2 regions of the Evansella cellulosilytica DSM 2522 genome follow, and region 1 is predicted to be linked to the other one. Evidence: riboswitches for the same ligand, from Rfam matches in the RefSeq annotation. Region 1 holds a riboswitch; the other holds the start of a gene.
The links. Region 1 has a riboswitch for cyclic di-GMP ahead of BCELL_RS11775 (hypothetical protein). Riboswitches for the same ligand answer to the same signal wherever they lie in the genome.

Region 1 (4,434 bases):
TTGGATACTCTTTTAGATATTTTTCAACAGAAATGGTTCAAAACAAACAAATACGTCATTTAGCTGTTGAAGGTGTTTATCCTGATAAAGAATCAATACGAAATGGCAGTTACCCTATTGCCTCGGAGTTTTATGCGATCACTGCGGGGACTGAAAACCCAAATGTAGCAAAGCTTATTGATTGGATTCTTTCGGATCAAGGTCAATATATTATTGAGGAGACAGGTTATGTCCCATTAAATTAAACAAGAGGTGTACTCCAAAGGTTGATTTATACCTTTGGAGTACACCTTCATTAATGTATGAAGTTCATTTACGTCGATTTAATATAGTAGTGTAGCGGATGTTCTACCTGCATGAATTATTGTCCTGTTGCGTCTTTCTTAATGTAAAATAATCACCAACCACGGCGAATGACCGATTCTGCTTTTCGTTTTAAAGATACGTTCCATGGCTCATGCTCCGGTTCTATTGGATGGACAAGTGCTGTTATCATCTTTAATCGTTTTCCACACCAAACATCTGTAAACAATTGATCTCCTAAAAATAAACTCGTTTCCGATTTAGCACCTACTTCATCCATAATACGTTGTATTTTACTTGTAGCAGGTTTATTTGCTTTTCCATATCCGACGATTCTATAAGGTTCAGTAAAAATATCAACTCGGCTTTGATTATTGTTAGAAAGGATAACAAGTTGAACGTTATTTTCTCTTAGTTGAGAAAGCCATGCTTCAAACTCTTTTGTACCATGTTGATCATGAGCAGCTAATGTGCTATCTAAATCTGAAAAAATATGAGTAATGTTGTTTTCTTTTAGCCATTTGATAGTAATGCCAGAAAAATGCTCAAATAAAAAGTCAGGTTTAAAATAACGCATGTATTTCACTCTTTCTTTTTTTTATAGTTTGTACAGATTATCATAACATGTCCGTTCCATATCGTGGAAATATTTATATAACAATTACCGAAACAGTCAATTGTTTACTTCGTTTGCAATATTCTTAACCTGTTAGGAAATGATAAGTTTAACTAATTATAAGGAGGCAAGTCCATGGATTTTGAAAATATACGGGATCAAATTACAATAGAGGATGATAAGGGAAATCACAAAGACTTTAACGTGGAAGCACTGTTTGAGATGGATGGGCAATCTTATGCTCTCATTACTGGTGATTATGAGGCACTTCTCATGCGTATTGAAGAGGATACCCACGCTCAATATCTTGTAGGAATAACCGACCCAACCGAGCGGGAAGCAATATTAGAAGCATATGAAATTGCAGTTGAAGCAAGTCCAGCTGAAAAAAATAATGAATAATAGTTTAACTGGTGCACATGTTGTATACAATGTTAACACGTGTATGTTCAATGATTCACAAATTTTCAAAGATTATTTAACTGAAATTTCAGTGAATTTAACATGTTCAACCGTTTTCCCTGTTATAATATTAGTAGGGGTAAGAGGTCAGTAAATCGATCTCGTTAATTTATTTATGAAAGGGGGGGTGTGACGTGAATTTGGGGAGCTGTGTTGTTTGCTGTGAAACGATGAATTTTGATAGCGCTTCCAGATCTACGAGTGGGGGAAAATGCAAGTCATGTGGTAAATGGATGTGTCCTAGCTGTATCTCAACATATTCGATAAGTGGTGCGAATGTAACATGTGACGTATGTAAAGCTGCGAATAAATAACAAAGCTAAAATTATACTGGGGAACAGAGTAATGTATTTATGTCATTAGTCTGTTCCCTTTTTTGTTGACAAACATTTTAAACGTTGGCTAGAGTTTGTATGTTTTAATAATATAACAAAAAGCAAGTTATTGAAGGATTCGGTCAATGTTTGTCGAATATGGAAGATATAAGCAATTAGAAAAGATGATGCATGAGATGCTGTTAAAGTAGATGGAGAGGGGAATAGAGATGTATAAAGTAGACCCAAGCTTAAAAAAAATGATTCATCTATCAGAGAAAACAAATGAAGACTTAAAAGTACGTTATAACCTTTTAGTAGAGGAACTAAAGTTTGCTAGAAATGCTTTTGAGTTTGAAAGAGCGGCGGAAATTAAATCTGAATTGTTATACATAACGGAGGAGTTATCAAAAAGAAAGATTTAGTTAATAAAAAAAGTCACACACTATATTGCGGAATATTTAGATAATTGTGTATAATGAACTAAGACCTTCTTCTTATTATTTTATGGGTCAATTCCAAATTACAAGTAATACGAAACGGCAAAACCATCGAAAGTTGGTGACGCAAAGCTATAGGGGCTTCCTTCATCTAGAAGAAGCCAGCCAGTTACCGAATATTCTCCTATTATTAAAGGGGGTAATGTAGTTTGGGCTTGGACAAAAATAATTCTTTATATTGTATCAGTCGGGATATTGTGTTTCTAAAGAAGCTAATGTACAAAGCGAAGGAACGATTAGGTACGATGAATGACCCACTGTTGCTAGAAATTAGTCAATTTTTAGATGTAAAACTAAATCAACATGGAGAATTGTTAAAATCCCATAAAAAAACGGAGGGAAGTACTTTGAAAAGAAACGATACCGCGTTAGATGAGAACATGAAACTTCAAATACAATCTGATGATAAAGGTAATACTGAACAATTAGAGTGGCAAAAAGCCGTTATTAGGGAAGAATATGTGCAATCAGAATAAATAGAAAAGAATTGTACTCATATTAATAGAAGAAGGAAAAACAGTTCACAGCAAGAGATGTGAACTGTTTTTCTTATTCGATATTTGCTAAGTAAGATATTGCTCTTGCATAAATTGCCGTAGCTTTTAATAGATCTTCAATTTCTATATACTCATTTTTTTGATGGGCAGTCATCACCTTACCAGGAAAAACAGCACCATATGCAACACAGTTTGGCAATAGGCTTGCATACGTATTACCTCCACTAGAAAGTAGGGTAGCTTCCTCACTCGTTTCTTCTTCATAAGCCTTTTGTAAGTACTTTATCATAGCTGTATTTTTATCAACGTGATGAGGATTTTTATTTCGAATGTCTCCGAATGAAAAATGGTATTTTTCAAGTAACGTATAAAGCTTTTGCTCAATTGCATCAAAATTTGCTGATACAGGGTATCGAATATTTAAATGTACAAAACAACTCGATCCCTCTTCGAAACTAAAAATCGCAGGGTTTATAGTTAATGGTCCAGTTATATCATCCTCATGATCAATATTAATATTTTTTCCAAAATGATCTTCAAAAAATAAGTTAACGAATGAAAGATAGGCCTTTGCTTTTTTGTTTAAGGACAAAGTAGTGAGAAACTGTGCTAAATACATACCAGCGTTAATGCCTTTATGTGGTTCCATACTATGAGAAGAAAGGCCTTTTAAGTTGAGCGTTATGTTACCACTATGATGAAAGTACTCTCCTTCTAGCTGATGCTTTTCTAAAAAATGAATAAATTGTTGTTCGATAGCTTGATCGTGATCTTTAATAACAGCAGTGGCTGATTCAGGGACCATGTTTGGTCTCGTACCAGCTTGAAAAGAAATGAGTGTGTCATTTGATGTCATACTTTCAGTTTCGTTATCAAAATTCAGGTTACACCTTGCGTTTATTTGGCCTTTTTCAGCATGAATGATTGGGAATGTCGCATCAGGTGCAAAGCCAGCAACTGGAGAATGCTCGATTTCACGGTATTTCTTTAAGCAACTCATCCCACTTTCTTCATCTGTTCCAAAGATGATACGGACGTTTCGTTTCATGGGCATTTTAAGCTCTTTTAACATCTTTAAGGCATAAAAAGCGGCCATTGTCGGACCTTTATCGTCGATTGCCCCTCTAGCAAATAGTTTACCGTCTCTAATTGTTGGCTCGAAAGGTGGAGAAGTCCAATCACCAGTTGCAGGGACAACATCTAAATGTCCAAGTATAGCGATATAATCATCGTTATCCGAGTTCTTTAATTCGGCATAGCCATAAAACCCTTCATTATTTTCTGTATGAAGGCCATGTTGTGTTGATAATGTTAACATTAAATCTAATGCTTCGGCGATATTTTTCCCCATCGGTTGTCCCTCTGAGGAGGATGATAGATCTTTCGTACTCTCGATTTTCAAGAGCCTTGTTAAGTCTTTTAGTAATTGTTCCTTCTGTTTGACTACTTCCTCGTAGAAATTCAATGACGACAACTCCTGTTCATATCTATGTATTCATGGTTTTCTATGTTCCATTATTATAGCATTCGTTTCTCATACTTTAAAATTTTGGCTTTAAGGGTATACGAAAAGCCAACCGCCACTCGTATGGCAGCTGGCTACTAATGATCATCTTGAATTAACTACTCGTATGATAATGTTTTGCTAAAGCATAAAATCAAAAGAGCGGGTAAATAAAGAAAGTGTGGTAACGATAATTCTCTTTAGGAATGGTACATCACTTTCTTTAATTGAGAGGCTT
Region 2 (4,434 bases), 720 kb from region 1:
TTAGTAGGGGAAATGCGAGATTTAGACACGATTGCTACAGCCATTACAGCAGCAGAAACGGGTCATCTCGTTTTAGGCACGCTACACACATCTAGCGCTGCTGCAACAATTGATCGTATTATCGATGTATTCCAGCCAAGTCAGCAAGCACAAATTAGAATTCAGCTCGCTTCTGTTTTAGCAGCTGTCATTTCCCAACGTTTATTAACGACGGTCGATCGTCGTGGACGAAAAGCGGCAACAGAAATACTTGTGAACAATTATGCGATAGCGAATTTAATTAGAAACGAAAAAATACATCAAATCGAAAATGTACTTCAAACGAGTCGTTCAGAAGGAATGCATACGCTAGAAATGAGCATAAGACAGCTTTTAACGGATCGCTTAATCGATTATGAAGAGGCAAAACATTATATAAAAGAGAGGTGAATGGTTTGCCACAATTTCGCTATAAAGGAAGAACAAATACAGGATTACCGAAGGAAGGGACGATTTCAGGACAATCTCGTAAAAAAGCGATACAAAAGTTAAGAGACCAAGGTGTTGCACAAGCAACACTAGACGAAGTCCAACCGACCTTTTTAAATAAAGAGATTACTTTTGGTAACCCTGTAAAGCTTGGAGATTTTGTTCTATTTTTAAGGCAATTCGCCACTCTATTAAAATCGGGTGTCTCTATTGTAGATGCTACGAACATTTTGTCAAAGCAGACGAGCAGTAAGCCGTTAATGCGAGCGCTAGAAAATGTAGAGGAAGAGCTTTTATCGGGAATGTCATTTTCTGAAGCTGCTGAAAAGCAGAAAAATATATTCCCACCGATTTTCGTCAATATGGTTCGTGCTGGTGAAGCTACTGGGTCTTTAGACGAAGCGCTTGAGCAATTAGCTGTACAATTTGAAAAGCAGCATGATACGAAGCAAAAGGTAAAATCTGCATTAGCTTATCCAATCATTATCGCAATTGTTGCTACTGTCGTTGTTATTTTCTTATTAACGTCTGTTGTGCCAATGTTTGCATCGATGTTATCTGACTTAGGAGGTGAGCTGCCTGCAATTACTGTCTTTGTTTTAACTGTAAGTAATATCGTGTCAACATTATGGTGGTTAATTCTTATTGCTGTCATACTGTTAGCGGTCGCGATTTGGATTATGAGGAAAAACGATGATACGAAGTATTATTTAGACTACTTTCTCTTAAAATTACCGATATTTGGCCTCTTGTTGCAGAAGGCGGCATTAGCTAGAATGAGTAGGACGCTAAGCTCTTTATTTAGCAGCTCCGTACCAATTTTACAATCATTAAAAATTGTAGAAAAGGTCATCGGCAATGAGGTGATAGCACGTACATTAAAACAGTCACGTGATTCATTAGAAGAAGGAAAACGCCTCACAGAACCAATGAAGGATAATTGGGTATTTCCGCCACTAGTCGTTCAAATGATTAGCATCGGCGAGGAAACAGGCTCATTAGATCAAATGCTAGGAAAGGTCGCAGACTTTTATGAAAAAGAAGTAGAGTATGCAACCGATAGATTAAAAGCACTTATTGAGCCATTACTCATCGTGATACTTGCAGCAGCTGTTGGAGTCATTGTCATTTCCATCATCGTACCAATGTTCCAAATCTATTCAGAGATTTAAGTTATATTAAGGAGCGATGAAAAATGATCTACATGTGGGCACTTGGATCATTAGGAGCGAGTAGTGCAACCGGACTTTATATATAAATTATTTAAGTTGATTTGAGCGGAAGTTGTACGTGTCCAGTGGGTATAGCAATCGTTGTAGCCTCATCAAGAAGAGGGGGAAACAGTAGCCTGGCCAGTGAAAACGAACAAATGAAGCGATAATCAACAAACAAGATTTACAGAAAAAACATATAAAAGGAGAGAAAAAAACATGTTAAAAAGAATGGTTAAAAACGAAAAAGGTTTAACACTAATCGAGCTACTAGTTGTCGTTGTTATACTAGGAATAATCGCAGCAATTGCAATTCCAAGTATCGGTGGGTTAATTGATAACGCGAAGAAAGATGCACACGTAGGGAATGCACAGCAGATGGTAAACTCTGCAAGGATCTATTTTACAGCTTTTCCTGATGAAACATCTGTCACATTAGAGGAATTAGAAAATGAGAATTATTTAGATCCTATGGTAGACCCGGATGATAATGATGAAAATTATGAAGAAGGCACCGTAAATGCATTGGGCGATGGTCGATATTCTGTCTATTTAGAGGGGCAAGAAAGATATGTTGGTACTGCAGCAGGTGGAGCAATCAATCAATCTGACCTTGATAGAAGTGCAGTTCATGATAATTAATCATAAAAAATAAGGTTATATTCTGAAAGGAGCCCATCATGACACTATTCTTACACGTTTACTTATTCGTATTTGGTGCCATTTTAGGCTCCTTCTATAATGTAGTTGGTTTGCGGGTGCCCGCGGGAGAATCGATTGTCTCCCCGGGCTCCCACTGCCCTACATGTAAAAAGTCATTATCTTGGTTAGAGTTAATCCCAGTCATTTCTTTTTTCATTCAAAGAGGTCGCTGCCGTAAATGCGCAACGAAGATTTCTCCGATATATCCTTTCTTTGAAACGGTAACAGCATGTCTTTTTACGATTTCACCTTTATTGGTGGGATGGTCAAAGGAATTGCCAATTGCTTTAGCATTTATTTCTTTGTTAATGATTATTACAGTATCTGATTTGAAAACAATGCTCATACCGGATAAAGTACTCATCATATTTCTCGTTATTTTTATCGTATTAAGACTTGTCCATCCGCTTACACCTTGGTGGGATAGTCTCTTAGGTGCTTCCGTTGGCTTCGGAGTACTTTTGCTCCTTGCTATTGTAAGTAAAGGTGGTATGGGGGGCGGAGATATTAAGCTTTTTGGCGTTATCGGTATCATTTTAGGCTTTTACGGTGTATTAGTGACGTTGTTTTTAGCTAGCTTTATTGGTGCGATCGTTGGTGGTATTGGTCTTGTAACAAAGAAAGTAAGAAGGGGGAATCCAATCCCTTTCGGACCGTTTATTGCTGTCGGTGCAATCATTAGCTATTTTTTTCATCAATCAATGATTGAGTGGTATATACATTTACTTTAAGAAAGGAGGGGGCTTACTTGTTCAAATTTACGACGAAACCTTCTGTTGGGATACATATTAAGGACCACGTCATTCGTTTCGTTTCGATGAGGGGGTCTTCTTTAGCAAACGTAGAAAGCTTTGGGGAAAAATATTTACCTAAAGGCGTCATTGAAAAAGGAAAGATCGTGCAAGCTGATGTGTTTGAGGAAATGATGCTAGATTGTGTGAAAAAGTGGAACTTAAAAAATAAAGAAGTGATGTTTTTCGTACCAGATTCGTCTGTATTTTTTCGAAAGCTTTCCATACCTGCTGACATAAAGGAAGAAGAGATTAGAGGGTATTTGAATTTTGAGATTGGTGCCTCCATCCATCTGCCCTTTGACGAAGCATATTTTGATTACCACGTTTTGGAGACGAACGAAGCCGATGAAAAAAGACAAATATTATTCTTTGCTACGCCAGAACTATTAATAAAGGATTACGCAAAACGGCTAGAAAGTGTCAAGTTAAAGCCAATTGCAGCAGATATATCGGGCTTATCACTATATCGTTTTTTTCAACAAAACAGTGAGGCTGGAGATCGCGATCACTTCTTATTTATAGAATGGGACGTCACATCGATTAACCTTTCCATTTTCCACGATGATATCCCAGTGTTTATGCGTCATATTCCTCAAATTTTGGAAGAAACAGATTGGGATGTGAAAATTGGAGAAGATCATACGACATTAGTGTGCAAAAATGATGTGAAAATCGACGGAGAAATTAGTGACCACATACTTGAGGTTGAACGTGTACTCAATTTCTATAAATACTCCATGAATCAAGGACAAAAGGAAATTACGAATATTGTTTTAACTGGTGACCACCCAAAGCTCGCCACATTAATTAAAGATAGGCTTGCTGAAATAAATACAAATTCATCTTTAAAAGTGATAGAAGATCTTCAAGTAGAGCTTCACCCTCATTATATATTACCGTTGAGCCTATGCTTAAAAGAGGTGTAACCAATGACAATTGAAATTAATTTATTGCCAAAAAAGCCTAAAAAAAATTATATGCTTATTACTGTCATTGGAATCACTTATGGTGTTGCAATGGTTATATTAATTGCTGGAATTTTTTATTACCAAGCGTTACAGCGAGAGCAAGCTTTCCTCCGAGCTAACATTCAAACCGTACAGCAGCTACAAGAAATAGCAAGCTTACAGGAATTAGCAATGCCGGAAACCCAGCAGCTTGAAAAGACAGTTTCGTATTTAGAGGAAGGCTATGTATCTTCAGTTCTTGTTCTTGATCAATTCATTGCTCAGTTACCAGAAGGTGGTCAGTTTTTGAAC

Region 2: another riboswitch for cyclic di-GMP. It lies ahead of BCELL_RS15290 (type II secretion system protein); the one in region 1 lies ahead of BCELL_RS11775 (hypothetical protein).

What each region holds. Positions count from the first base shown of each region.
Region 1 covers NC_014829.1:2,573,371-2,577,804, reverse strand. The annotation lists gene BCELL_RS11795 (PstS family phosphate ABC transporter substrate-binding protein) at 1-245, shown strand, start outside; gene BCELL_RS11790 (YqeG family HAD IIIA-type phosphatase) at 398-880, opposite strand; gene BCELL_RS11785 (DUF1292 domain-containing protein) at 1,055-1,321, shown strand; gene BCELL_RS11780 (hypothetical protein) at 1,926-2,120, shown strand; cyclic di-GMP riboswitch class I at 2,227-2,312, shown strand; gene BCELL_RS11775 (hypothetical protein) at 2,345-2,671, shown strand; gene pepV (dipeptidase PepV) at 2,745-4,157, opposite strand; gene BCELL_RS11765 (phospholipase D-like domain-containing protein) at 4,338-4,434, opposite strand, start outside.
Region 2 covers NC_014829.1:3,290,811-3,295,244, reverse strand. The annotation lists gene BCELL_RS15300 (type IV pilus twitching motility protein PilT) at 1-429, shown strand, start outside; gene BCELL_RS15295 (type II secretion system F family protein) at 435-1,640, shown strand; cyclic di-GMP riboswitch class II at 1,641-1,725, shown strand; gene BCELL_RS15290 (type II secretion system protein) at 1,899-2,321, shown strand; gene BCELL_RS15285 (prepilin peptidase) at 2,360-3,112, shown strand; gene pilM (type IV pilus biogenesis protein PilM) at 3,130-4,101, shown strand; gene BCELL_RS15275 (PilN domain-containing protein) at 4,105-4,434, shown strand, end outside.